One region of the Ensifer sp. EB106-05-01-XG146 genome, then DNA from elsewhere that is predicted to be linked to it. Evidence: predicted binding sites of a transcription regulator. Region 1 holds the regulator's gene; the other holds the start of a gene.
What was found. The regulator LexA, encoded in region 1, represses DNA repair genes until DNA is damaged. The targets are predictions, from matches to a motif close to TGTTCNNNNTGTGTTCNG.
Positions count from the first base shown of each region.

Region 1 (14,441 bases):
CGCATGATGGCGGCCGCCCAGCCGTTCATCTCGGGCGCGATCTCCAAGACGATCAACATGCCGAACGAGGCGACCGTCGAGGACTGCAAGAACGCCTACATGCTTTCGTGGAAGCTGGCGCTGAAGGCAAACGCGCTCTACCGTGACGGCTCCAAGCTGTCGCAGCCGCTGAACGCCTCGCTGATCGAGGACGACAAGGACGAGGATGCGCTGGAGGATCTGATCCAGGCGCCCGCCGCCGCCCAGGCCGTCACCATCACCGAGAAGATCGTCGAGCGCGTCATCGAGAAGGTGATCCGCGCCCGCGAAAAGCTGCCGAACCGCCGCCAGGGCTACACCCAGAAGGCCGTCGTCGGTGGTCACAAGGTGTATCTGCGCACCGGCGAATTCGGTGACGGCCGCCTCGGCGAGATCTTCATCGACATGCACAAGGAAGGGGCCGCCTTCCGTGCGATGATGAACAACTTTGCCATCGCCATCTCGCTCGGCCTGCAGTACGGCGTGCCGCTCGAAGAATATGTGGAGGCCTTCACCTTCACCAAGTTCGAGCCGGCCGGCATGGTCCAGGGCAACGACGCGATCAAGAACGCGACGTCGATCCTCGACTACGTCTTCCGCGAACTGGCGGTTTCCTATCTCGGCCGTCACGACCTCGCCCATGTCGACACGTCAGACTTCGGCAATACCGCGCTCGGCAAGGGCATTCAGGAAGGCAAGACCAACCTGATCTCGACCGGCTGGACCCGCGGCTACAAGCCGACGATCGTCGGTGGCACCGGTGACCGGGCCTCCAGCGAGCCGAAGGGCTCGTCGACGGCAGCCCCTGCCCGCGCCTCCTCTGGCGCAACCGTGACGGCGATCGCCGGAAACACGGTGCGCAAGATCGAGACGACGACGGCGATCGCAACGTCCGAAATCGTCGCCTTCAAGCGCGACTATGAAGAGCGCGCTGCGGAACTGGCAGAAGAGATCGCCGACGAAGTCGAGCAGGAAGTAACCGCCCTCTTCTCCGACAAGGCGGCCGCCGAAGCGGCATCGGCCAAGTCGGACGCCAAGAAGGTGGAAGCTGAGCGCCGCGCCCGCTCGATCATGCAGGGCTACACCGGCAACATGTGCACCGAATGCCAAAACTTCACGATGGTGCGCAACGGTACCTGCGAGAAGTGCGACACCTGCGGCGCGACGAGCGGCTGCAGCTAAGCGGCCCGTCGTCGTTGATGACGACGACGACCACCATCATTGCCAACCCGAGGTTTTCCTCGGGTTGGATTTCTCTAGAGAACAAAACGAGAATTTATAGACCGAACCACCATTCGACCAAGTTCCCATCATGCTCACCCCGATCATAGACATCCTTCTCGAAGACCCCAGTCAGAATGACCTCAGCGGCATCGTTGCGCCGCTGGATGCCTATAACGATGCCCATAGCGGCATGGTCGATCTGCCCGGTTTTGCAATCGTGCTTCGCGATCCGGAGACGAAAGTCGCGACGGGCGGGCTCTATGCGACGGATGGCTATGGCTGGGCCTTTATCCGTTACCTCGCCGTCCCTGATGAGTACCGCGGCCAGGGCCTTGGCCGGCGCCTTGTCGAAGAAGCGGAGAAGATCGCGCGCCAGCGCGGCTATGTCGGCCTTTGGCTCGACACCTTCGAATTCCAGGCCAGGCCCTTTTATGAAAAACTCGGCTTCGAAGTTTTCGGCGAGCTTGAAGGTGGTGATGGGGCGATTGCGCGCTACTTTCTAAAGAAGCGATTCTGACGCCGGAAAGCCACGATCCGAAGAAGCAACCGCGCTTTGGGGGCCCGAAAGCGAGAGTATGCGGCTGCCCCAACGGTATACACGGCCCGACGCCTATTCCGGACGGACGCCCTTGTTGCCCTGTAGCGCGTTTGTGGTCACCCGAATCGCCGGCTGCCGTTTACGTCCTTGCCGATGATCTCCCGGATAATGGTCAGGGTTTCCTTCGCCGCCTCCCTGGGTGCGAGTGCGGTATCGGCGACGTTGCTGACCAGCTTCGTCATATCGTGATCGATATCCTTCTCAGCCCAACGCTTGCCCTTCGCAACCGTGATGTAGACCGAGTAGGCGTGGTGCATGGTTCCGGGCCGCTCGCCGATGATGTGGAGAATTCCGCGAAACGTGTTGGGATCGGCGTCGGCAAACAGCATCTCGCCAATCCGGTAGCCGGCCCGCACTCTGCCGCTGGTGACCAGGATATTCTTGTCGCTCACCGACACGCCGGCATCGCCGAGCAGCCTGCGCATCTCCTCCAGGTAGGGCGAAAGATGGCCGTCATCCATGATGGCCTTGGCGTTCAGACCATCTGAGATGACAATCTGGCCCTTGGGCATATCGCCTTTCCAGGACGTCCTGATCGCGTCAATCGCCCTGATTGAGTCCGGGCTCAGCGTTTCACCGGTCGTCGGATGCGCGATGTAGTCGTTCCGGTCCTTGGACAGGGTGCGAACCGGAACGACGCTGGGCACTGCCGCTATGAACTCCGGCGTAAGCTCGGCCCAAAGAGAGAGTTTGGCGTCGTCATAAAGACCCCTCACTTTCGTCGCGAGCGTCGGGTTGAGATCCCATATCTTCTCACCGTGGCCCGTGGCCAGGTCGACGCCTCTTGCCTCGACCTCCGTCATCATCCGCCTGCCCTCGGCGTAAACGGAGTCCTTGGAGCGCTTGTCCCCCTTGGCGAGGCGGTACTGATAATAGACCCAAAGAGGATCGCCGTATTTTGACGTGTAGCTGTTGTCCTTGCCGATAATTCCAAGGCGTTTGTAGAAATCCCACATCGCATCGTTGACCTTGAAGCCGAACTTATCCCTCACGCGTACGTGGTCCTGAAATGCGGTCGTGAGATAGCTCAACATCGGGTCGTTCTTGGTCGGCAGAGCAATCAGATAGGCCGGATTGGCCGGCATGATCTGATCCTGGCACCAATCCAGATCGTCCAGGCTGACGGTCATGTGCAGGGTCGTGCATATATCGAGACCGATGGTCAGCCCATGGAGCTTGCCCATGACCATGTCCTCGAGGCAGCACCGAACGAGTTGTTCTCGGCTCTTGAAGACCTCCGGCCCAATGAAGCCGGCAACATCGTTGACATGCAGCCATGCGCCTTTCGGCTGCACTTTCGCAAGCTCCATGCCGACAGCCCGGCTGAACCCGTACTTCCGGGACTCAAGCACCATCATGTCGACGCCGTTTGCCGCGCCGTTGGTGAATTCCGAGCCCTGTCCGGTTTCGAAGTAAAGGCCGTACCGCTCCCCTGCCTTGGCGCGCGCATATTTCAGGATCTTCTCATTGGTGATGTCGAAGATCTTGTTGCAATCATCCGTACCGGCAAGGCTCTGGAACACGGTGGAAACTGTGCCGGGGAAGTCTTCGCTTACCTCACCTTGGACGTCGATGTGAGCGAGCACGCACCACGGAATGACGTCGACCAGCTTGAACGTATCCACGATGTCCTTGAGCGCCCGCTCCACCGTGACGACGCTGTCGACGGTGCTGTCCACCGGGTTGGTGCCGATGACGATGTCGCCGGTCGCATAGGAAAACGCATCGAAGACCTGCCACATGATGTCGTCGGGGTGGTCGGTCGGCGAATTCGGCTGGATACGTGCGCCCATGTATCCCTTGGCGCCCAACTTGGTGCCGGGCATGACATTGAAAATCTTCTGGCTGACGGCGATCAACTCTTCATTGCTCATCAGCTTCGGCACGCAGCCGATGGTATCGCTGGTCAGGCCATGCATGACGCCTTTGATCTCATCTTCCGATTTGGTCAGAAGAAATTCCTTCAGCTGGCCCATCGTCCAATCTTTCAGCTTTTCTTGTTGAGCCCTGTCGGTGGTCTGCCAAATCAGTCGTTGCAGATCGTCCTCAAACAGCGGGTGCTGATCGAGGTCTGCGATCTTCGTTCTTGCCAGGAGGGCTCGGGCGTTCGTTCGGGACGTATCATTTTCCGCAGCCACGGCGATCGTCTGGTCTCCTTCCTTGAACGCATTCGCGCATCCCAGAACCTGCCGATAGGTCGTCTCGTCAAAGCCGCCCTTGATCCTGCTGATATAGGCAAAGACGTCCTCATCCTGCTTCACGTCGTCGATCACGAGGTTGCTTGGGCCTGGCGCAGCACGGGCAGCATGACTGTAGGCTGTTAGCGTGGCCGCCGCAGTTCCCGCCACTAGCAGGAGATCGCGCCTGGACAGTGCATGCTGGTCTGAGAACATGCCTTTGCTCATTGCCATTTCCTTTCTGCAAAAGGTCTATCGGCATCTCGCCCGACGGCCCTCTGGTGACCGGCGATCTAAGGAAGGCGCATAAGAGTAAATGCTCGACACGTGTCCCTTAGGCATCGACACGGACCCGGCGAGCCTCGACCAGCCGGGCCTGTCAAAGTCGACTACTGCAGGCTCATCACGATGCGACCGTCGATCTTCCCGGCTTCCATGCGGCGGAAGATCTCGTTGATATTCTCGAGGCTATCCCACGAGAAATGCGGCGCGACTTTGCCTTCAGCGGCGAACTGGAGCGACTCTTCCAGGTCCTGGCGGGTGCCGACGATCGATCCACGCACGGTGATGCGCTTAAGAACAGTCTCAAAGACCGGCACCGAGATCATACCTGGGGGCAGGCCGACGAGCGCCATGGTGCCGCGCGAACGCAGGAAACCGAACGCCTGTTCCATCGCAGCGGGCGAGACTGCAGTCACAAGCGCTCCATGCACGCCGCCGGTGGCCTTGATCACCTGCTCGACCGCATCCTTGGCCTTGCCGTTGACTGTCAGGTCGGCGCCCAATTGCTTTGCAAGTGCCAGCTTGTCGTCGAAGATGTCCGCCGCGACGACATGCATGCCCATCGCCTTTGCGTACTGCACGGCCATGTGGCCAAGCCCCCCGATGCCGGAGATGGCAACCCATTCACCGGGACGGACTTCCGTTTCCTTCAACCCCTTGTAAACGGTGACCCCGGCACACAGAACCGGCGCGGCAGGACCGAACTCCAGCCCATTGGGCAGGCTGCCGACGAAATCAGGATCCGCCAGGCCATATTCGGCGAACGTCCCGTTGACCGAGTATCCCGTGTTCGACTGGGCCGCACACAGCGTCTCCCAACCGGTGCGGCAATGCGGACAGTAGCCGCAGGCGCTGTGAAGCCAGGGAACGCCGACCCTGTCGCCCTCTTTCACTCTTTTGACACCGGCGCCGACCGCCGAGACATAGCCGACCCCCTCGTGCCCGGGAATGAACGGTGGGCTGGGCTTCACCGGCGAGTCGCCATTTGCAGCATGGAGATCGGTATGGCAAACGCCCGTTGCTTCGTATTTCACCAGGATCTGTCCCGGCTGCGGCGTGGGCACTGCCACTTCCTCGATCGTCAGGGGCGCGCCGAATTGCCGAACGACGGCTGCCTTCATCGCCTGAGCCATTTGCCAATCCTCCTCCAATCGCCGGGCCACGGAGAGGTTTCTTATGGGAACAGTGGGCCGGCAGGGGCCTATCTCACATACGAAAATCGTGTAATTGGCTCGAGCATCATGGCGCTCACAGCCAGTGCCCGGACGTCATTTCCTGCTTGGCGTATACCGCCAACACTTCAACGCGGTTCACGTAGCGCCATCGTCAGGTTGCAGCGTAAACCCGCCGGCAGAGTTCGACAATGGGTGGAGTGCAGAAGCGGTTCAGAGACCGACCGCCTTCGGCGCCCGGCCGGATCGAACAACGCATATCGTGCAACGGCGTTCGAGCGGGCGCGCTGGCGCGCGTATTGACAGGATCGGCGCCGGTCGTGTTGACTGAATGCTACGGGGCCGTAGCTCAGTTGGGAGAGCGCCGCAATCGCACTGCGGAGGTCGAGGGTTCGACTCCCTTCGGCTCCACCAAAACGATCAGTAGGTGCCCGGTTGCCGAGGTATCGGAACAGCGGCTGATTTGTCATCAGCAGATCGCCAGTTCGAGTCTCTCTGGGGACACCACCATGCTAAGCCACCGTCCGGCCTTCGCGAAACGCTGCCCGATCCCGTGGCCACCTGTTTTCAGAGGCTGAACGGATCCCGCGCCGATCGCTTCTCGCTCGGTGCACTGAACGGGTCGGCTTTCTTCTCCTTGGACTTGCGGCCCTCGTCGGCGATAATCTCGTCGACCGCCCGCTGGCATTTCATCAGCTCGTCGGCCGCCGGGCCGGTGCCGCGCAGGCTGAGATTCGCGATGACGCGATCTTCAAACGCGATGGCCAAGGCCCGCTTGCGCACGAAGCCCGTCAGGAACTCGGCGTCGGTGACGTTCACGAACAGAAACTTTCCGCTCGCATCACCGGCAGCGGTCGCCGAAGCGCTCCAGGGATCGGTCTTGTCGAAGTGGAAGGTCAGGTCGTACTCTTTGCCGACCTCGAGCGACCTCCAGTCGTCGCTGGCGAAGCTCATATAGAGCGGCGACTCGGAGCCCTTGGGATAGAACCCAAGGCGCAAGGTGACCCCGCCGTCGAATACCGACGAGATGAAGCAGGAGCCCTCCATCGAGGTGTCGGAAGCAACGGTCCAGCCGTCGACATCCTTCCACTTGATGATTTCGGACTCCTCAGCCGCGGCCGATCCCGCGGCGATCAGACAGCTTACCAATCCGACCAGCAATCTACGCATGCAAAACCCCCGTTTGCCCGCATTTTGATAGGTCCCCGCATCGCTGTCGAGGGTGCCTAGCCGATCCCAGGCAATATTTTAGGAATATTCACCTCTCCGCGGCAAGCGGACTGCCCATCACATGGCGAAAGGATCTTTCGATGACTTGGTCTGGCCGCCGCCGGCAAAGGGATCGTTGTTCGGCGCATTGCCACCGGCGCCCGCAAAGGGATCGTTCGCCGCTCCCTGATCGCCATTCGGGATCAAGGCGCTCACCGCCTCCTGGCACTTGAACATCTCGCTTACCGCCTTCATCGAATCACGCAGGCTGAGGCTCGCGACGACGCGCCCCTCGAAGGCCAGCGCCAAGGTGTTCTTGCGAACGAACTCGGTAAAGAAGTCGGTGTTGGAAAAGTTGACGACAAGGGCCTTGGCGCCGGTCAGATCAACACCGAACGCAACGGCCGGCCACTGACGACCACGGTCGAGCTGCAAGGCAACATCGTATTCCCGCTGCGGCTCGATGGATTTCCATTCGGCATTGCCGATCGAAAGAAACGCCAGGTTCGTCGATCCCCGCGGATAAAAGCCGATACGAAGGATAGCGCCGGCGTCATAGCTCGTCGCCGCGTAACACGAGCCTCCCAGGGAAGGATCGGATCCCACCGTCCAGGCGTTGATCCGTTTCCAGATATTCGAACGCCCTTCTTCGGCAGACGCCGCTCCAGCCGTGAGCAACAGGCCGAGCACCACCAACGACAATCTATGCATGCAACCACCCCACTTTCCACGCAAAGTTATCTTTTTTTAGAGGCCTGTCGAGACGGTGAAGGCCCTTCCCCGCAGGGATTTTTGCGCGCCCCAGGCCCGATGCGAAAGCTGGCAGCTCCGATGCATTCTCCGCGCCGGTCCATGAAGAACGGCCGAGACGAGGTTGAGATGGAGCGGCTGGCGCAAATCAGCCACAGCCTGCGGGCAAAGAGCTGTTGAACATGGCAGAGTGATCGCCATGCTTGCTGGACTTCGGAACGAAAGCGCGGTTCACATCGTTTACCAACCCGTAGTCCCACCCCTTCATCAAGTGGACGATCACCGTGCTTGCCGCCCTGCTTCTCGCTTCGATAGTCGCATCGCCCAATATGCCTGACGTCAAGCTCAGTGCCGCGACGGTGGATGAACTCCAGACCGATTTCGAACGGGCCGTGCCGTGCCATCAGATCGATGGACGCAATGTTTGGAAGGGCGCGCTCGCGTTCTACATCCAGTCCTTCGTTTATGACGGCGATACGCCCGTTGCGACCGATGCGGCCGACGCAGTGCTTCCGGAAGACAACAGCGCCGAAACGGTGAAGGAGTTCGAAGACGCCTGCTCGGCCTCGCAAGCGACTTAAGTCTCTCCGCGAAGAGAGCCGCGATTCGTTCGAATCACGCGCGCGACCGGCCTGCCCGGCGCTGTTTTGGGACGCAACCGTCGCCGAAAACCGCCCCGCTCCCGCAAAAGTGACCAATCGCCCCCACAGAAGCAGCCAATTGCCTGAATTCACGGAATTTTAGGCACTTGCGGAACACATATGGAACAGATAGTGTCTGTTCTTGATTTGTTTCACGCCTCTGGAGCGACGTGCCATGCTGACCCGCAAGCAACAGGAATTGCTTCTGTTCATCCACGAACGCATGAAGGAGTCGGGCGTACCGCCGTCTTTCGATGAAATGAAGGATGCGCTCGACCTGGCGTCGAAGTCCGGCATTCACCGTTTGATCACGGCGCTCGAAGAGCGCGGGTTCATTCGCCGGTTGCCGAACCGGGCGCGCGCGCTCGAAGTCATCAAGCTTCCGGAAGCCTACGCCGCCGGCCAGCAACAGCCGCGCAGAGGCTTCTCGCCGAGCGTGATCGAGGGCAGCCTCGGAAAGCCGCCGGCCGCCGCTCCTGCCACGCCGAAGCCGGCGCCGGTCGCCGAAAGCACGTCTGTTTCCGTCCCGGTGATGGGCCGCATCGCTGCCGGCGTGCCGATCTCGGCGATCCAGAACAACACCCATGACATTACCGTTCCGCTCGACATGATCGGCAGCGGCGAGCATTACGCCCTCGAAGTAAAGGGCGATTCGATGATCGAGGCCGGCATCTTCGATGGCGACACGGTGATCATCCGCAACGGCAACTCGGCCAATCCCGGCGACATCATCGTGGCGCTCGTGGACGACGAGGAAGCGACGCTGAAGCGCTTCCGTCGCAAGGGCGCGTCGATTGCGCTCGAAGCGGCCAACCCCGCCTACGAGACGCGCATTTTCGGACCGGATCGCGTGAAAATCCAGGGCAAGCTCGTCGGGCTGATCCGCCGCTACCATTGAATTCCAGGCAGAACGCCGAATCAAAAGAGCCTCGCCACTGAAAGTGGCGAGGCTCTTTCCATTTAAGGCGACCTGAAATCCAGATCGCTTATTCGTGGATCGTGTATTCGCCGAGTTCGCAGAGATCCTGCGTGTCCTCGGTCGTATCGAGGGCCGAGCCTTCCTCGAATTCGAATCGCATGTCGTATTTGCAGACGTCCCGCCCGTCGGCAATGGTGATCTCCATGCTCTCGCCGGGGTTCAGGACCTGCCGACCGAAAACATCGTCTTCCCATTCATTGACGCCGACCGGCGACGTATAGAAATTCGTCAGTACCGCGCCGGTGTTGTTCTTCAGCTGGAAAACCAGGTCGTCCGCGCGCGCCTCCATAGCGGTCGCCGCAAAACACGCCAACGCCGTCAGGATCAGTCTCTTTTTCATTGATGCCATTGCCTCCGTTCTTAATGTTGACGGACGCTACCGATGCGGTTGATCTCAGCGGAGTCATCGTTCCCCCTCTACCGAATTCACCGAAGCGATAAGATCCGACGGAGGCATAGGAGACGTGGCTTGCGCGGACGTGTCGCGAATTTTACCGCGCTGCCCTAAGGCAGAACGCCAAACCAAATTTAACGAGGTGAGATTTTTGGAGGCCTCGCCCGGAATTGAACCGGGGTACAAGGATTTGCAGTCCTCTGCGTCACCACTCCGCCACGAGGCCTCACAGCTCGGATAACCAAGCGTTGGCGCGGATTTAGAATGATTGCAGAAAAACCGCAAGAGGCATTTTCTGAAAAACGCGCCGTCGAATTGCAGGACGGATACTTTCCACAGAACGATCGACGATGTCCGCCGATCGTCTCCCAGCTGATCTCAGCACCAGGGCGTCGGGCGCCCTTCCCACGGCCGCACGAGCCCCTCGGAAACGAGTACACGTCCAAGAGATTGGTCACCGCGGGTGACCAGGCGCAGTTTCTCGCCGGCCTTGGCATCTGATCGCCCTCCCGCCGAGATCAGCCTGAAGTCGCCTGCATTCAGCAATTCGCGCAGGCGCTGCTTGGCGTAGAAGCCGCGCGAACGCTCCTTGTCGCAGCTTGCCTGGCGGATTCGCGGTGCATCGACATCGGCGACGCGGATCGTCTCGCCATGGAAGACGAAGGTCGCGCCATCGATCACGCAGTTGTCGTTGCGAATGCCGCAAAAATAGAACTGATCGGTACGGATGGATGCCGTCTTCACCTCTTCATTCGGCCGCACGAGAGGGGTTGGCGGCGTGACGCCGACATTCACCGACGGCACCGGGGCGGCCAGGACAACCTTCGTCGCCGGGTTGGGCTTCGGATTTGGTTTGTGCCTATCCGCCTGCTGCGCAACGCGCTCCTGCGCTTCAGGAACCGCGCGCTGAGGCTTCGGCTTCGTTTCCGATCGCGATGCAAAGGCCATGACATCGGAAACCACCGGCCAGTGCCGCAACTCGGCGCGATGGTCGTGGGCCATGACGCCGCCAAGGGTGAGCGCTGCGGCCAGATACCACGGCGCCATGCCGCCCTGTTTGCTGGTGCTTCGGCCCGAACTGCGGCGTCGACGTTTCGTAGTGGCTTTGGCCATCGGTCCCCATCCTGATTCGAGACCGCATTATGCGTTTGATGGGTTGCCGAAAAGTTTTCGAGGGCACCCCAACAGAGGGGAAGACCGCGAGGAACCGGTCATTCGCCTGCGCGGCCACGGCCCTTGTTGAGAGATTCGGAATTGCTACGGGACGGCCGCGAGGAACCGAAAACTGCCGACCGCCCTGCCCTCGACAACAAGATCGTTAAATCGGCGTCCGCCTCAGGAGCCGTTCGAGGAGTTGGCCTTCCCGCGCCAGCGCGCCCACCAGACGGCCAGACGACGACGGCGGCGGCGAACCGAGGGAATGTCGTGGGAAAGCACGATCAGGCCCAACGGTATCATCCAGAAGCCCAGCACGGGCAAGAAACCGAGAAAACCACAAAACACCAGCAGCGAACCCAGCAGGATCCGCAGCAGGGGCGAGTCGGGCAACGCGATACGCCATTTTCCCAGCACGACTTGTCGTGTTTGCGGATCAATGCCGAAATGCGTCTGCTTCCTGTTTTTATTCATCATTCCCTATCCGGCGTGTTTTCCCACAATTGGGGACTTCTCCACAGCCTCGCAACGGAACTTGTCATTTTTTTTGAAAAAAGCGCTTGGCAAATCAGAAAAGCATGCGTATTAGCAGCCTCACTTCTGAAGCGCACAGCACAACAGCGGCGCGGATGATCCCTGGTAGCTCAGCGGTAGAGCATTCGACTGTTAATCGACAGGTCGCCGGTTCGAATCCGGCCCGGGGAGCCACTTTCTAAAAGAGCCATTTGCAGCGATGCGAATGGCTCTTTTTCATTTTGCACCTATGTTCTCCAAGTGATCAATCCCCAACCTCCCGATGGTTCTTTATGACAAAGGCCGCGGCGCCGCCCATCATCGTCTGGTTCCGCAAGGATCTCCGCCTGGCCGACAATCGCGCCCTCTCGGCTGCCGCCGGCGAGGCAGCCGTCATTCCCCTCTATATTCGCGAACCCGCCGACAGCGGCAACGGTCCGCTCGGGGCGGCGCAGGCGTGGTGGCTGCACCATTCGCTCGAGGCCTTGGGCGCAAGTCTCGCGCGGCACGCTTCTCGCCTCGTTCTTCGATCAGGCGCGCCGCTTGACGTGATTGTCGAGATTGCGCGCGCAAGCGGTGCGGAGCGCATCTACTGGAACCGGCGCTACGACCCGAACGGCATCGCCACGGATACCGCGCTCAAGAAGGCGCTGGCCGAGCGGGGAATCATCGCGGAGAGCTTTGCAGGACAATTGCTGCATGAGCCCATGCGGCTGCTGACGACGACGGGCGGCCCCTACCGCGTGTTCACGCCGTTCTGGCGCGCGCTCGAACTGAAAAACGAGCCAGCACCGCCGATCGACCGGCCGCACCATATCGCAGCCCCGGGAGCATGGCCGCGATCGGAACGCCTTGACGACTGGTCGCTGCTGCCGACGAAACCGGACTGGGCGGCGACATTCAGCGAGGTCTGGACGCCGGGCGAAGACGGTGCGGCCACCCGTCTCGAAGAATTCGTCGATGAGAAGCTCGACGCCTACAAACGCTGCCGCGACATTCCCGACGCGGATGGCACATCCCTGCTCTCGCCTCATCTCGCCTTTGGCGAAATTTCGCCGGCGCAGGCCTGGCATGCGGCAGCTGGGCCCCAGGCCGATAGCGGCGAAGGGGCGGCCACCTTCCGCAAGGAACTCGCCTGGCGCGAATTCTCCTATCATCTGCTGTTTCATTATCCTGAGCTTGGCCGCCGCAACCTCGACCGTCGATTCGACCGCTTCCACTGGCTGAACGACGAGGACGATTTTACTCGATGGACCAGAGGGCTCACCGGATACCCGATCGTCGATGCCGGCATGCGCCAGCTATGGCGCCACGGCTACATGCACAATCGCGTTCGCATGATTGTCGCCTCCTTTCTCATCAAGGACCTGCTCGTCGACTGGCGCAAGGGAGAAGCCTGGTTCCGTGACACGCTGGTCGACGCGGATCCGGCCAACAATGCCGCAAGCTGGCAATGGGTCGCCGGATCGGGCGCGGACGCCGCACCGTTCTTCCGCATCTTCAACCCGCTCCTGCAAGGGGAGAAATTCGATCCCGACGGTCTCTATGTGAAGCGCTTCGTGCCAGAGCTGGAGCGCCTCCACCCGCGCTATGTCCATCGCCCCTTTGCAGCGCCCGCCACGACCCTTGCCGAAGCCGGCATCGAACTCGGCACGACCTACCCGAAACCGATCGTCGACCATGCCCTTGCCCGCGATCGGGCACTGGCAGCCTTCCGGCAGATCACAAGCGCACCGGGAGTTTCCGAGGAGACGTAGAGCCTCCGGTAGAATTCCTCAGTTGGCGTCTCGCCCGATTGCGGCTAGGCTCACGTTACGGATGCAACAGCTGAGGGGGTGGTGTATGCGTAACCTGGAAGCCGATTTTGCTGCATTTGCCGGTGCGGTGGAGCTATCTTCCGAAAATCTGGCGACGGCCGTGCGGGAATTTCCGCTCAAGGCGCGCATGGTGCTTGGCGCCCTGGTGCACCTTCAGGTGGGAACGTTGATGCTCGCCACGCCAGACGGCCGCAGGCTGGTGATCAAAGGCGCCAGGGCCGGCCCCAGCGCCATCCTCAACCTCAACAACTGGAACCTGCCGCAGCGTGCTATCTCGGGCGGCACCATCGGGGCTGCGGAAAGCTACATCGACGGCGACTGGGACAGTCCCGATGTCGGCGCCTTTCTCGAACTGTTCCTCGTCAACGCCGAAATCGGCAGGAATTTTCCGAACCGTGCGCGCGGGCTCCTGCGCCTTTTCGACAAGTTCCTGCACTGGCGCAATGCCAACACCCACTCCGGCGCGCGCCGCAACATCTCGGCCCATTACGACCTCGGCAACGCCTTCTACAGCGAATGGCTGGATCCGAGCATGACCTATTCGTCTGCGCTTTATGCAACGGGCGCCAATGATCTTCGCTCAGCGCAGAAAGCCAAATACCGCGCGCTCGCGGAAGCGACGAACCTGCGCACCGGCGATCATGTGCTTGAGATCGGCTGCGGCTGGGGCGGCTTTGCCGAATTTGCGGCAACGGAAATCGGCTGCAAGATCACCGGGCTGACGATCAGCCGCGAGCAACTGGCCTTCGCACGCGAACGCATGCAGCGTGCGGGCCTTGCCGACCGGGTCGAATTGAAGTTCCAGGACTATCGTGAAGAAAGGGGTACCTATGACCGCATCGTCTCGATCGAGATGTTCGAGGCCGTCGGCGAAAAATTCTGGGCAACCTATTTCTCGCAGCTGAAGCGGTGCCTGAAACCCGGGGGCAAGGCCGGACTGCAGATCATCACGATCAAGCCCGAATCCTACGAGGAGTATCGTTCCAATCCGGATTTCATCCAGAAATACGTCTTCCCGGGCGGCATGCTGCCAACGCGCGAGCATCTGGTCGAGCTTGGCCGCAATGTCGGCCTGCAGATGATCAACGACTTCGGCTTTGGCGTCGACTATGCCCGCACACTCGGCGAATGGCGGGAGCGGTTCTGGGCGGTCTGGAACAGGATCGAGCCGCTCGGCTTCGACCTGCGCTTCAAGCGGCTGTGGGAGTTCTACTTCTACTACTGCGAGGCCGGGTTCCGTGCCCGCAACATCGACGTCCGGCAGATCGTCTTCGAGTGAAGCGCACGGCGCGTCTTTACCGCGTCACCCGTAGCGCTTAAGAGGCGGTCGATCCAAGTTTCTGTTCAAAGGTACAGCATGCGTCTTGCATGGTTTTTCCTCGCGCTCGCCATCGCGACCGAAGTGGTGGGCCTGACGGTGATGAAGGCCGCTTCCGAAAGCGGCTCCTATCTCGGCCACATCGTCATGTATGTCTCGATCGCACTCTCCTACGTCTTCCTGGCAAAGGCGGT
Region 1 is NZ_JBYTDX010000001.1:1,494,607-1,509,047, reverse strand. Features, by position in the region: gene AC3WVQ_RS07475 (vitamin B12-dependent ribonucleotide reductase) at 1-1,200, shown strand, start outside; gene AC3WVQ_RS07470 (GNAT family N-acetyltransferase) at 1,331-1,759, shown strand; gene AC3WVQ_RS07465 (ethanolamine ammonia-lyase) at 1,897-4,245, opposite strand; gene adhP (alcohol dehydrogenase AdhP) at 4,407-5,432, opposite strand; tRNA gene AC3WVQ_RS07455 (tRNA-Ala) at 5,810-5,885, shown strand; gene AC3WVQ_RS07450 (hypothetical protein) at 6,039-6,632, opposite strand; gene AC3WVQ_RS07445 (hypothetical protein) at 6,759-7,376, opposite strand; gene AC3WVQ_RS07440 (hypothetical protein) at 7,715-8,011, shown strand; gene lexA (transcriptional repressor LexA) at 8,247-8,969, shown strand; gene AC3WVQ_RS07430 (hypothetical protein) at 9,058-9,399, opposite strand; tRNA gene AC3WVQ_RS07425 (tRNA-Cys) at 9,597-9,670, opposite strand; gene AC3WVQ_RS07420 (thermonuclease family protein) at 9,823-10,557, opposite strand; gene AC3WVQ_RS07415 (hypothetical protein) at 10,780-11,073, opposite strand; tRNA gene AC3WVQ_RS07410 (tRNA-Asn) at 11,233-11,307, shown strand; gene AC3WVQ_RS07405 (cryptochrome/photolyase family protein) at 11,406-12,869, shown strand; gene AC3WVQ_RS07400 (SAM-dependent methyltransferase) at 12,955-14,208, shown strand; gene AC3WVQ_RS07395 (SMR family transporter) at 14,287-14,441, shown strand, end outside.

Region 2 (14,441 bases), 430 kb from region 1:
CGGAGCGCTCCGCGTGGTCGTTCCTCTTGATATGCGGGCGCCGCGCTTTCCTCAAGCGGCTCGTCGTCAGTTAACCTGCATTCGGGCGCGATGTTAACCATCGTGAACAGAATGCCTGTGCACTGCTTGACGCGTGAACAAAAATGGAACAAAGTAAAAACATAACGGAAAAGGAGCCATGTTATGACTGATTTTGTTCGTGACCTCGCCGCCTTCGCGTCGATGAGCCTGTTCATCGCAAGCATCTCTTTCATTGCGCTCGGCCTCTGAAGGCGGGCGTCAACATCTTCTCTCAAGCACCTCCGCAAAGCGTCTCATCCCCGTTGAATAAGGGGGACGACATGTCAGGGGAATCTGGACATGACGGGCGATAAACGGGATATCCTTCCGACTGGACAGGAATCAGGGTGCGACAATGGCAGACGACAGCAAGGCAGCATCGAGTGAGGCGCTCGGCACGGATCCGCAGTTCGTGCATCTGCGCGTCCACTCTGCCTTCTCCTTGCTCGAAGGCGCTCTGCCGCTGAAGAAGGTCATCGGCAAGGCGGTCGCCGATAACCAGCCGGCGATCGGGATCGCCGACACCAACAATCTCTTCGCAGCCCTCGAATTCTCGCAGAAGGCAGCCGGTGACGGGCTGCAGCCGATCACCGGCTGCCAGCTGTCGATCGACATGGAGGACGAGACCGAGGGGGATCGGCGCGGCCATGGGCATCAGCTCGCCAAGCTGCCATCGATCGTGCTCATCGCCGCCACCGATGACGGCTATACGCGCCTCGTCGATCTCGTCAGCCGTGCCTATCTGAGCGGCGAGGGCAGCCAGGCGACGCGCATTACGCGCTCCTGGCTTGCCGAATGCGGCACCGAGGGCTTGATTGCGCTGACCGGCGCGTCCGGTGGCCCGGTGGATATCGCCATGAAGGCGGGCTCCACGGCGCTCGCCGAAGCGCGTCTCGAAGCCTTGCATGATCTCTTTGGCGATCGGCTCTATATCGAGCTGCAGCGCCACGGTGGCCACGACCGGCGGCACGAGAGCCGGATGATCGAGCTTGCCTACAAGTTCGACATTCCGCTTGTCGCCACCAACGAAGCCTTCTTCCCGTCGCCCTCCGACTATGAGGCGCATGACGCCCTGATGGCGGTAGCGCACAACGCCATGGTGTCGGACGACAGCCGGTTCCGCCTGACACCGGACCACTATCTGAAGAGCCGCAAAGAAATGGCGGCGCTGTTTGTCGATCTGCCCGAGGCACTGGAAAACACGCTCGAGATCGCCCGGCGCTGCTCCTTCATGCTGAAGACCCGTGGGCCGATCCTGCCGCGCTTTACCGGCGCGACGGCGGATCCGGAGGAGGCCGAGCGCGCCGAGTCGGACGAACTGCGTCGCCAGGCGGAGGAGGGCCTCGAAGACCGTCTCGCGAGACTCGGTATGGCGCCCGGCTACACCCAAGAGGAATACCGCGAGCGCCTGGCCTTCGAATTGAGCGTCATCGAGCGCATGAAGTTCCCCGGCTACTTCCTGATCGTTGCCGACTTCATCAAATGGGCCAAGCAGCACGACATCCCCGTCGGGCCGGGCCGCGGCTCGGGCGCCGGCTCGCTTGTCGCCTATGCGCTGACGATCACCGACGTCGATCCGATGCGCTTCTCGCTGCTGTTCGAACGCTTCCTCAATCCCGAGCGCGTCTCGATGCCCGACTTCGACATCGACTTCTGCCAGGACCGGCGCGAAGAGGTGATCCGCTACGTGCAGCGCAAGTACGGTCGCGAACAGGTGGCGCAGATCATCACCTTCGGTTCGCTGCAGGCCCGTGCCGCCTTGCGCGACGTCGGTCGCGTGCTCGAAATGCCCTATGGTCAGGTCGACAAGATCTGCAAGCTGGTGCCCAACAACCCCGCCAACCCGACGCCGCTTTCCAAGGCGATCGAGGAGGAGCCGCGCCTGCAGGAAGAGGCCGAGAAGGAGCCGGTGGTCGCCCGCCTTCTCGATATCGCCCAGAAGATCGAAGGCCTTTACCGCCACGCCTCGACCCACGCCGCCGGTATCGTGATCGGCGACCGGCCGTTGTCGCAGCTGGTGCCGATGTATCGCGATCCGCGCTCCGACATGCCGGTCACCCAGTTCAACATGAAGTGGGTCGAGCAGGCCGGTCTCGTCAAGTTCGACTTCCTCGGCCTGAAGACGCTGACGGTGTTGAAGGTCGCGGTCGATTTCGTCAAGCAGCGCGGCATCGAGGTCGATCTCGCGAGCATCCCACTCGATGATCTGAAGACCTACGAGATGCTGTCGCGCGGCGAAACGGTCGGCGTGTTCCAGGTGGAAAGTGCCGGTATGCGCAAGGCGCTGATCGGCATGCGGCCCGACTGCATCGAGGACATCATCGCACTCGTGGCGCTCTATCGCCCAGGCCCGATGGAGAACATCCCGGTCTATAACGCCCGTAAGCATGGCGAGGAAGAGGTCGAGTCGATCCATCCGAAGATCGACCACCTGCTCAAGGAAACGCAGGGCGTTATCGTTTACCAGGAGCAGGTGATGCAGATCGCCCAGGTGCTCTCTGGCTACTCGCTCGGCGAGGCCGATCTTCTGCGCCGCGCCATGGGTAAGAAGATCAAGGAGGAGATGGACAAGCAGCGCGCCCGTTTCGTCGACGGCGCCGTCAAGAACGAGGTGTCGAAGCCGCAGGCCGACCTCATTTTCGACCTGCTCGCCAAGTTCGCCAACTACGGCTTCAACAAGTCGCACGCGGCGGCCTATGCGATCGTGTCCTATCAGACCGCCTACATGAAGGCGCACTATCCGGTGGAGTTCCTGGCGGCGTCGATGACGCTCGACATGTCCAACACCGAAAAGGTCAACGACTTCCGCCAGGATGCCAAGCGTCTGGGCATCGAGGTGATCGCCCCGTCGGTACAGACCTCGTTCCGGCACTTCCAGACGGGCGAAAGCCGCATCTATTACTCGCTTGCAGCGATCAAGGGCGTGGGCGAGTCAGCGGTCGAGCACATCGTCGAGGTTCGAGGCGACAAGGCCTTCGCAAGCCTCGAAGACTTCTGCCTCCGGATCGACCCCAAGCTGCTCAACCGTCGCGTTTTTGAAAGCCTGATTGCCGCCGGCGCCTTCGATTGCTTCGGCTACGACCGGGCGGAGCTGGTCGGCGGGCTCGATCGTATTCTCGGGTTTGCCCAGCGGGCTCAGGAAAACAAGACGAGCGGGCAGAGCGACATGTTCGGCGCAGGGGCGGCCACCGGGCCGGAGCGCATTGCGCTTCCGACCTACACGCCGTGGCTTGCCTCGGAAAAGCTGCACCGCGAGTTCCAGGTTCTGGGCTTCTATCTGTCTGCCCATCCGCTCGACACCTACAATGCGCTGCTCGCCAAGATGCGCGTGCAGACCTTCGGCGATTTCGCCGGCGCTGTGAAGAAGGGGGCGACGGCCGGAAGGCTCGCCGGAACCGTAACCTCGAAGCAGGAGCGCAAGACGCGCACCGGCAACAAGATGGGAATCATCGCCTTCTCGGATTCCTCCGGCCAGTTCGAGGCGGTACTGTTCTCCGAGATGCTGCACCAGTATCGAGACCTGCTAGAGCCCGGCAAGTCGCTGGTCATGACCGTGGCGGCGGAAGAGCGGCCGGAAGGCATCGGCCTGCGCATCCAGACGCTGCGGTCGCTCGAAGAAGAATCGCTGCAACTGCAGAAGGCGCTGCGCGTCTATGTGCGCGATTCCGGGCCGCTGAAGTCGATCGCCTCGCACCTCAACATGAAGGGCGACGGGCTCGTCTCCTTCGTCGTCATTAAGGACAATGGCCAGCGCGAGATCGAGGTTGAACTGAACGAGAAGTTCCGGATTTCGCCGGAGATCGCTGCAGCATTGCGCTCGGCGCCGGGCGTCATCGACGTCGAACTGGTGTAATCCGAGGCGGGGCTCCACTGAATTGCAGTGGAGCGGCGATTGAGCCGGCTTGGAACCTATCGACCCGCGGCGGGACGCTCGCCGGGTGCTTGTCTGCCGGTCTCGCAGATCAGTCGCCGGGACGTGTCCGAGTAATGGTGATGAAGTCGGTGCCCTGACCGGTCTCCAACCCGCTTTCCACATCGGCAATCGAGAGCGATGAGCCCTCGGCGAGCAACGTTTCCACGCGCTTGCGCACATCGTCGGAGATCGTCACGCGCGCCAGCGTGCGCTGGATGCCGTTATAGGCGAAGGGCTCGGCCTCCGTGGAGATGCCGAGCCGCTTCTTCGTCGAGGCGGGCAGGTGATTCTCGAGCGAGACGCCGAACCATTTGCCTTCGGCACCTTCTTCTTCATTGTGCCGGAACTGGAGGAAATGCGTTCCGAGCGCCTCTTCCGGCTTGTCGATCGTAAGCCCGGCTTCAAAGAGCGGCTTGAACCCTTGTCGCACGAGGATCTTGCCGTTTTGCGGCGGCGTACGTCCGGCCTTGCGAAGGAGCCTGTCGGTCAGGTCCGGTGTCAGCTTGCCGTCGCTGTCAATGCCTTCGCTTGCCTGGAAGGCACGCAGGGCCGCAATCGTCGCCGGCCCTGCATGGCCGTCGATCGCGCCCGGCGCGTAGCCGAGGAAATCCAGGGACGTCTGAACCTCGCGCATGGTGTCGCGGGTATCGCTTCGGGTGATCAGGATACGGATCGGCTCCTCGGTGGATCGCGCCGAATTGGCGCCGCCGGGCGGCTCCCGCATCGCCACTTCCACCGGCGCATCGCCGGCCTGGCTGATCGCCGGTCTGAGCGGCACGTCGGAAAGCGGCGGCTGGAGATCGATCGGGGCCGGGCGGAAGAGTAGGGCGCTCTTGACCTCCAAGGGCGTTATCTGCCGGTCGGAGATCAGCACGTGCACGCCGCGCTCGGTCAACTTGTAGAGCGAGGCAGCAAATTCACTCGGCAACCGCACGCAGCCATGGGACGCCGGATAGTCCGGCACATGGTTGGAGCCATGCAGAGCAATGCCCGACCAGGTGAGCCGCTGCATGAACGGCATCGGAGCGTTCGAATAGATGTTCGACTTGTGATGACGCCGCTTTTCCAGGATAGAAAAGATGCCCGATGGCGTCGTGTGGCCCGCCTTGCCGGTCGAGACCGGTGATGTCGCAATGACAGCGTCGCCGTCATAGACGACGAGCGATTGCTGATCTTTCGAGACGATGATCTGCAGCGGCCCGCGACTGCCTGCAAAGCCGGTAGCCGGCGACAAAAGCAGTGCGACGACGCTGGCGGTGAGAGCGAAACGCGATACCATACACTCAACCCAACACGTGACTTGGCGAACAAGCCTAGCCTTCAATCTTTAAGGAATTCATCCTGCTGTGTGGGCTGTCGGTCAAGGTTGCGTGATCGCTTTGCGAAGCGTGCCTGCTCGGGCAAGCACGCTTGCGGTCTCACGGATCGCGTTTTCTGGTGCCGAAAGTGTAGCCGGTTTCGACGCTCGCCTTGCCGAATTTGTCGCGCAGCTTGTTGATCGCGTCCTCGGCCGCAGCGCGCCTGGTGGCCGCGGGATCGACGAGATCGGGCGGATCGGCGAGATCCGGGGCGGAGAGATCGCTGACGCCGATGCCGATCAGCCGATACTTCGTTCCGTCCGCCTCTTTTTCGAGAAGTTGCAGGCCGATGCGGAAAATGCGGTCGGCAAGGCGGGTAGGGCTATCCAGGCGCCGGTTGCGGGTGCGGATCTTGAAGTCGGCGGTTTTGAGCTTGAGAACGACCGTCTGGCCGGCGAGTTCCGACTTTCGCAGCCGGTGGGCCACTTGCTCGCTGAGGCGCCGCAGATGCGTGACCAGGTCGTCATAGCGCGCGATATCGTCGTTGAACGTCGTCTCTGCGGAAACGCTCTTGGCTTCGCCGTCGATTTCGACCGCTCTTTCGTCGAGCCCGCGCGATAGGCGAAAGAGCCGCTGCCCCATGGTGCCATAGCGCCGCATCAGGTCGCCTTCCTCCATGGTCTGCAGTTGCCCGATCGTGCGCACGCCGTCACGCTCCAGCGTGGCGGCAAAGGCCTTGCCGACGCCCCAGATCAGGGTCACCGGCTTCTCGCGCAGGAACTCCAGCGCCTCGGCTTGGCCGATGACGGAAAAGCCGCGCGGTTTTTGCAGGTCGGACGCCACCTTGGCGAGAAACTTGCAGTAGGAGAGGCCGACCGAGACGGTGATGCCGATTTCCTGCTCGATCCGGCGGGCGAGCCGCGCGAGCGTGCGTGCCGGCGGATCGTGATGCAGCCGCTCCGTGCCGCTGAGTTCGAGGAAGGCTTCGTCGATCGACAGCGGCTGCACCAGCGGGGTCAGTTCCTGCATCAGCGTGCGCACCTCGCGGCCGACGCGGGCGTATTTCTCCATATTGGGCTTGATGACGATGGCCTGGGGGCAGGCTTCCAGCGCCTTGAACATCGGCATGGCCGAGCGCACGCCGTGAATGCGGGCGACGTAGCAGGCGGTGGAGACCACGCCGCGCTTGCCGCCGCCGATGATCACCGGCTTGTCCGCAAGCTCCGGGTTGTCGCGCTTCTCGATCGAGGCATAGAAGGCGTCGCAGTCGATGTGCGCCAGCGTCAGGTCATAGAGCTCCGCATGCCGCAGAATGCGCGGGCTGCCGCAGGCGAGGCAGCGCCGCACCGACGCCGCCTGTTCCTTGAGGCAGTCGCGGCAGAAGCCTGGAGAGTGAGCAGCGCTGTCGAGCATATCGGGAACAAATATTGAACATTGCGACCTTAAGCACTACTCTAGCGAGTCTCAAGGAGGCGCGATTGGAAATCACAATGCAATTGTCGCCGTTGAAAAGGATCACCGGGCGCGTCTTGCGCAGCGCCGGCGCGGCTGAATTTGCGCCGACGGGCAGCCGATCCGGGCTAGCCGCGGAAGTGCGCGCGAATGGCTGCGGCTGCCTCCGGCCAGTCTGCGACGGCGCGGATGTCGGCGTCGAGCTTCGGCGCGAGCGCCTTGAACTCCGAGTCGGCCATGAGGTTTATCGGCAGGCAGGTCGGCGCGTGATCCTTCACCGATCGCAGGTTGCGAAGCATGTCGTCGATGAAGACGAGGGGGACGTTACGGCTGCCGTGAAGTTTTTGGACGATCGGCCCCTTCGGCTCTTCGGACGCAAGCAGCGGATAGGGCAGGCCGAGCCGGTCAAGAAGAGCGCGACGAACCGCAGCGTGCTGCGGCGGCATCGCAGTCAGAAAGACGATATCGGCTTCCTCCGACAATGCGGCCAGGGTCTCGACGACCTTGGCGGCGGGCGTTTGCCAACGATCCTGCGAGCCGTAGAAGGTGTCGAGCAGGATCTTGACCTCTGGCTCCGTCACCGGCTGCTCGTCCGCGTGGGTGATGATGTTGCCGGTCAGGCGAAACGATCGGGGCAGGAGGACATGGCCGCAGCTCCCAAGGAACGCTTTGAACGGATTGATGAATTCAAGCACGACATCGTCGATGTCGCTGACGATCAGCGGACGGTTTCCAAGCGTGATGCTGTGAACTGTCGGCGCGTTTGCCACCCTCAATCCTCGAAGCCTGCGTGGCCGGAAAGTACCGTATGGGCGCGCACGACGTCTTCAGGCGCCGTACCGGTCGCGGTGCAGAATGCCATCAGGGTCGGCTCATGGTCCATCAGAAAGGCGACGAGCCCGCCCATGAAGCCGGGTTCGGCAATCGCGTTGCGCAACGCCGTCGGGTCCGTGCCGGTCAGCGCCAGAAAGCGGGACAGAAGCTCAGGCTCGCCGGCAAGCCAGGAGAGAATGTCGATGGCGATTTCGTCGGCGCTCTTCAATGGTTTGTCCCCGTATGGTTTTTACGTGCGGAGTTACCTATTTTTCAACCAAATAGGCCTATCTCTGACGTTGAGGAAATGGGTCGAGTCGTCGGCTCCGCACGTTAATTGTCCTGAGGAGACTTGCAAGGTGACGATGGACAGCAAGGGATCGACATGCCCAAACAGGTGATGATTGTTGAGGACAACGAGCTGAACATGAAGCTCTTCCGCGACCTGATTGAGGCCTCCGGCTATGCGACGATCCAGACTCGCAACGGCATGGAGGCGCTCGAGCTCGCGCGCAAGCATCGGCCCGATCTCATTCTCATGGACATTCAGCTGCCGGAGGTTTCCGGTCTGGAAGTGACGAAGTGGTTGAAGGAAGACGATGAGCTGCACGTCATCCCGGTCATCGCCGTGACCGCCTTTGCGATGAAGGGCGACGAGGAGCGGATCCGCCAAGGCGGGTGCGAAGCCTATGTCTCCAAGCCGATCTCCGTACCGAAGTTCATTGAGACGATCAAAACCTACCTGGGCGATGCCTGAGCGGCGGGAAAATTGATATGACTGCGCGTATTCTTGTTGTCGATGACGTTCCGGCCAATGTGAAGCTGCTCGAAGCCCGGTTGCTTGCCGAGTACTTCGACGTGCTGACGGCCAGTGACGGTTATGCCGCCCTGGCGCTCTGCGAAAAGACGCCCATCGACCTGGTGCTGCTCGATATCATGATGCCCGGTCTCGATGGTTTCGAAGTCTGCGAGCGGCTGAAGGCGAACCCGAAGACGGCACATATCCCGGTTGTCATGGTCACCGCGCTCGACCAGCCTTCGGACCGCGTGCGTGGCCTGAAGGCCGGCGCCGACGATTTCCTGACGAAGCCCGTCAACGATCTGCAGCTGATGTCGCGGGTGAAGAGCTTGGTGCGGCTGAAGAACGTCAGCGATGAGCTGCGCCTGCGGGCCCAGACGGCGCAGACGATCGGGCTTGAAGATGTTGGCCGGGCGGACCGGCCTGACGAGCCCGGCAACGTCCTGCTCGTCGATGGCCGCGGCTCGTCGCAGGAGCGGCTGCCGCGCGCCCTCAAGCCGATTGCCGAGGTCTCGGTCATCTCCGATCCGCAGGCGGCATTGTTCGAGGCGGCGGAGAACAATTTCGACCTCGTCATCGTCAATGCGAATTTCGACGACTACGATCCGTTGCGGCTCTGCTCGCAGTTGCGCTCGCTGGAGCGCACCCGTTTCATCCCTATCCTGCTGATCGCCGAGCAGGGCAGCGACGAGTTGGTCGTCCGCGCGCTCGATCTGGGCGTGACGGACTATCTGATGCGGCCGGTCGATCCCAATGAACTGATTGCCCGGTCGATGACCCAGATCCGGCGCAAGCACTGCAATGACAGGCTGCGGTCGAGCGTGCAGCAAACCATCGAGCTTGCCGTCACCGACGGCCTCACCGGGCTGCATAACCGGCGCTATTTGGACACGCACCTGAAACTGCTGATGGATCGGGCTGCTGCGCGCGGTCGGCCGCTGTCCATCTGCATGACCGATATCGACCGCTTCAAGCAGGTTAACGACACCTACGGCCATGACGTTGGCGACGAAGTCTTGCGGGAATTCGCCAATCGCATCCGCACGACGGTGCGGGGTGCCGACCTTGCCTGCCGGTTCGGCGGTGAAGAGTTCATCGTGGTGATGCCGGATACGTCAGCCGAAATGGCGGCCGGTGTCGCCGAGCGTCTGCGCACGATCATCGAAAGCCTGCCATTTGCGATCCCGCAGGCGGACGGCCCCCTGAAGGTCACCGCGTCCATGGGGATTGCCACGCTCAGGCCCGGCAGCGACACGGCCGAAGCGCTGCTGAAGCGCGCCGATACGGCGCTCTATCAGGCCAAGCACGAAGGCCGAAATCGGGTGGTGGCAGCCGCCGCCTGAGCCGCGCCTCCTGCGTTTCTGGCCTCAAAGCACCCCAGGGAATTTCTTTGCCCGCCTCTTGCGGCCTGCATTCAAAGTTGTATTCTCGCGTCACCTGTTGCTACCGGGGAGTTTGGGTGGCAGCAGAGATCATGCAGTGTGCCTGTCCAGGTCTGATACAGAATTAACCATGCGCCGAGCGGCACCGCTCCGCGCATTAAGAATTCGTTGATTTTTTTTTATTTTCAGGTGATGCTCATGAAAGAGGGGGCATCCAGCCTTCTGCGATATTCGTTACCCCATGATGCTCAGGTCCGCCGCATCTCCTGGGTCGTGGGGTCGGTCGGTTGGCTTTTGGCGTCCGCGGAATCCTCGTGCCGCAGTCAGAGGCCAGCCGACCCCCTTTCCGACACGCCGTCCCGCCTTCGGGGCGGCGTTTTGATTCTGGGGGAAGAGCAGGGGCGGGCGAGCCGTTTCCTCCCCCTGGCGTGGAACCCGTTTCACTCAGCGCCTATGCGAGATGCTCAAGGCATTGGCCTAAAAACGAAAGGGCGCCTGACCTTGCGGTCGGCGCCCTTCAATTCCCGAAAACCGGCGATCTTACTTGATCTTGGTTTCCTTGAATTCGACGTGCTTCTTGACGACCGGGTCGTACTTGGTCTTCGTCATCTTTTCCGTCATCGTACGGCTGTTCTTGGTCGTGACGTAGAAGAAACCCGTGTCGGCTGTCGAAAGCAGCTTGATCTTGATGGTGGTGGCTTTTGCCATGGTCGTCCTGCCTTTGTAACAATGAAAGCCGTGGACAACCGGTTGCGGGCCACGGGCAAGGTTGGCGCGAAACTACAAATCGCGGCCGAAAAGTCAAGACCGTTTTGGTTTCAAAACGATCCTGACCACCGAAAGCGCGACATAGAGACCGAAAAAGCCGGCGATCGCCCAGGCAAAACCGTTGTTGCCGGTGGCGTCCATTGCCGCGCCGATCGCCTGCGGTCCAGCGACGGTACCGACGGCGTAGGAAAACACGAAGGCCGCGTTGGCGGCGGCGAGATCCGCGCCCTGAAGCCGTGAGCCCAGGTGGCTGAGGCCGACCGTGTAGAGGCCGGAGACACAGCCGCCCCAGAACAACAGCACGATTGCCATCAGGAACCAGCTCTCGACCAACAGCGGCAGGAACAGCGCGCCGATAAGACCGATCAGCGTCATCGCAGAGAGCAGTGTGCGCCGGTCTTTGACCCTGTCGGAGAGCATGCCGACCGGGATCTGGAAGATGAAATTGCCGACCCCCATGACCGTTAGCAGAAGCGCTGCCTGCGATTCGCTGAAACCGGACCGCGTCCCGAAGATGAGGAACAGCGAGAGACCGCCTGATTCGACCGCGCCGAAGATGAAGACGGCAGCCGTTGCCGTGGGCACGAGGAAGACGTAGCGCAGGAAATGCCGCTCGGGCTTCTCGTCGATGACGGGGCTTTCGTCGCGCGCGAGGAAAATCGGCACGGATGCCAGGAGGATGACGCCGGCGCCGACGAGGAAGGGCAGGAGGCCTTCGCTGCCGAGGATCGAAAACAGCAGCGGGCCGGTCAGGAACCCAAGCGACAGGAATGTGCCGTAGATCCCCAGCACGAAACCGCGCTTGCTCGGCGGGGCCGTCGCGTTGATCCAGAACTCGGAAAGAATGAAGAGGACGGTGATCGCTCCGTGGAAGACGATTCGGAGCGGGAACCAGAGCCAGAAATTGGTGATGTAATAGAAGCCGAGCGCGCTGGTGGCCGCGATTAGCACGGCCCAGAGCATCGTTGGCGCTACGCCATGCCGGTGGGCGAACTTCGTCGTGAAGGGGGCAGCCACCATCGATGCCAGGCCCGCCATGGCGGAATTCAAGCCGATGAGGGTCGAGGAAATTCCGCGCTTCTCCATGATGATGGAAAGCAGCGGCAGGCCGAGGCCGATGGCGATGCCGACCGCGCTGATGGCAGCAACGGCCGCGATCAGCGACCGCCAGTGAATTTCCTCAACCGGTGCAGCCGTACCGGGCGATGGCTGTGACATCTGACGCGGATCCTTAGAGCAATGTGCGCACGAAGCGCCCATGGCGCGAGGTATAGAGTGGAACCGGTCGTTCGCAGGGCAGCGAAGGATCGGCGTCCAGTCCGTTCCTGAGGTCCGCGAGGATGACCGCGGTGATGTCAGGTATCCGTAGCGACGGAGTAACGTTCACATCGATCCACTGCAAATCCTGAAGCTCCCGACTGTCCAGGAACCGCGTAGGATCGATTTCGGCCTCGTCGGCGAACACGGCGAAGAAGCGCGTATCGAACCGCCTCGTGTTGCCTGGAGGGGTGATGGCCCGAGCCATATAGCGCAACTTTGCAAGATCGGGAAGAAAGGGAACGGGAGCTTCGGCCGAAGGAAGCGGCGCGCCTATGGCGATGCCGGCTTCCTCGTAAAGTTCACGCAGGGCGGCAAGCGCGAGCGCGCGCGCCCGGGCATCCGACAGTCCGCGCGCGCCGGCCACCTTCAGCGTTCGCAGGACGGAGGGATGGAGATCGGAGCCGAAGCCAATTCGATGATCGCCGGTATCGCGGCGTCCGCCGGGGAACACATAGAGATCCGGCATGAAGGCGTGCGCACTGTGGCGCCGCCCCATAAGCACACGCACGCGGCCGCCAACGCGATCGAGCAGCATGATCGAAGCGGCATCCCGGGGCCGCATGGTCGCGGGACGCGGAGGCTTGGGTTCGTTGCCCGTCTCCCGCGCCGGCCTCATGCCCGTTCGTCTCTCGGGGGCAACACGTCCTCAGGCGCATCTTCGTGTCCGCCGAAGCCATGCATCTTCAGCGCCCATTGCAGGCCGATGACGGCGCCTTTTACAGGCTGCAGCAGCGCCAGCGAACTGATGACGGTGATCGGTGCCCAGATGGCGAGATGCTGCCAGCTGTTGAGCGGAAGGATGAGGTCGGTCGCCATGTAGCCGGCAAGCACGAGGTGGCCGACGATCGTGACGACGATATAGGGCGGGAAGTCGTCGGCGCGGTGGTGGTCCATGCGCTCGCCGCAGGCCGCGCACGTCTCAACCGACTTGAGGTAGCTGCGAAACAGCTTGCCGCTGCCGCACGCTGGACAGCGGCCGAGAAAGCCGCGCTTCATCGAAAGACCAACGGAGCGCTCGTCGCTTTTGGACCCGCCCAGATGAAGTGTTTCGCCTGACGCCGCTTTCATGTGCATTCCTCTGTCCTATCGGGACCCTATCGCCGGCCGCGCGGCGGCCGTGTTCCCGGCTTCTTCCGGGCGCCGGTGCGATCCCTGCGACCGGACTTGTGGAAGGAGCGCGTTGCCGTCGGCATCTTGCGTCCTTCGCTGATCATCTCGAAGCGGAGCGCACCGGCAAGCGGCACGGCCTCGACGAGCTTGACGCGTACCGGATCGCCCAGGCGATAGCCGAGCCCGGTCTTCTCGCCGGAAAGCGCCTGATGCGCCTCATCGTAGATGAAGTAGTCGCGTCCAAGTGTTGATATCGGAACGAAGCCGTCGGCGCCATAGGCCGGCAGGGTGACAAAGAGTCCCGCCTTGGTGACACCGGAAACGCGGCCGTCGAATTCCTCCCCGACGCGACCGTTGAGATGATGCGCGATCAGTCGGTCGACCGTGTCGCGCTCGGCGGCCATGGCACGGCGCTCGAAAGTCGAGATCTCGGCGGCGATGTCGTCGAGTACGGCCTCTTCCTGCGGTGTCAGCCCGCCTTCGCCAAGGCCGAGCGAGGCAACCAGCGCCCGGTGCACGATCAGGTCGGCATAGCGCCGGATCGGAGACGTGAAATGCGCGTACTTCAAAAGGTTGAGGCCGAAGTGCCCGATGTTCTCGGGGCTGTAGATCGCCTGGCTCTGCGAGCGCAGCACCATCTCGTTGACCATGGTCTCGAAGGGCTTGCCTTCGGCCTTGGCGAGGATGCCGTTGAAGTGGTTCGAGCGCATGTTCCCGCCCTTGACGAGCGAGATGTCGAGCGTCGCCAGGAATTCACGCAGGCTTTCCTGCTTGGCAAGCGAGGGCTGGTCGTGGATGCGGTAGATCAGCACCTGGCGCTTCTGCTCCAGCGTCTCGGCGGCGGCAACGTTCGCCTGGATCATCATTTCCTCGATCAGCTTGTGCGCGTCGAGGCGTTCGGGAACGAAGACACGGTCGACCGTACCGTCGGGTTTCAGGATGATCTTGCGCTCGGGCATGTTGAGCTCGAGCGGCTGGCGCCGGTCGCGGCCGCGCGTGAGGATGCGATAGCCTTCCCAGAGTGGCTTCAGGATCGTCTCGAGGATCGGCCCGGTCTTGTCGTCCGGATTGCCGTCGATCGCTGCCTGCGCCTGCTGGTAGGAGAGCTTTGCCGCACTCTTCATCATGATGCGATGGAAGGTATGGCCGGCCTTCCGGCCTTCCTTGGAGAAGCGCATGCGCACGGCAAGCGCCGGGCGATCGACGCCTTCCTTGAGCGAGCAGAGGTCGTTGGAGATGCGCTCGGGCAGCATTGGCACGACCCGATCGGGAAAGTAGACCGAGTTGCCGCGCTTCAGTGCTTCAAGGTCCAGAGCGGACTTCGGACGCACGTAGTAGGAGACGTCGGCAATCGCCACCGTGACGATGACGCCGCCGGGATTGTCCTCGGACGGATCCGGCTCCGCATAAACGGCGTCGTCATGGTCCTTGGCGTCGGCCGGATCGATGGTGATCAGCGGCAGCGTGCGCCAGTCCTCGCGGTGCGCCATGGTGGCGGGGCCTGCGGCGTTCGCCTCCTCGATCAC
Region 2 is NZ_JBYTDX010000001.1:1,068,099-1,082,539, forward strand. Features, by position in the region: gene dnaE (DNA polymerase III subunit alpha) at 416-3,913, shown strand; gene AC3WVQ_RS05130 (L,D-transpeptidase family protein) at 4,023-5,252, opposite strand; gene AC3WVQ_RS05135 (DNA polymerase IV) at 5,392-6,684, opposite strand; gene AC3WVQ_RS05140 (hypothetical protein) at 6,852-7,493, opposite strand; gene AC3WVQ_RS05145 (DUF3572 domain-containing protein) at 7,496-7,765, opposite strand; gene AC3WVQ_RS05150 (response regulator) at 7,922-8,293, shown strand; gene AC3WVQ_RS05155 (PleD family two-component system response regulator) at 8,311-9,678, shown strand; gene rpmG (50S ribosomal protein L33) at 10,258-10,425, opposite strand; gene AC3WVQ_RS05165 (MFS transporter) at 10,519-11,703, opposite strand; gene AC3WVQ_RS05170 (NUDIX hydrolase) at 11,717-12,421, opposite strand; gene AC3WVQ_RS05175 (DUF983 domain-containing protein) at 12,418-12,873, opposite strand; gene rnr (ribonuclease R) at 12,900-14,441, opposite strand, start outside.
Region 2: AC3WVQ_RS05135 (DNA polymerase IV) is a predicted target of LexA. The motif match lies at 6,688-6,705, and genes of this name have one in related genera.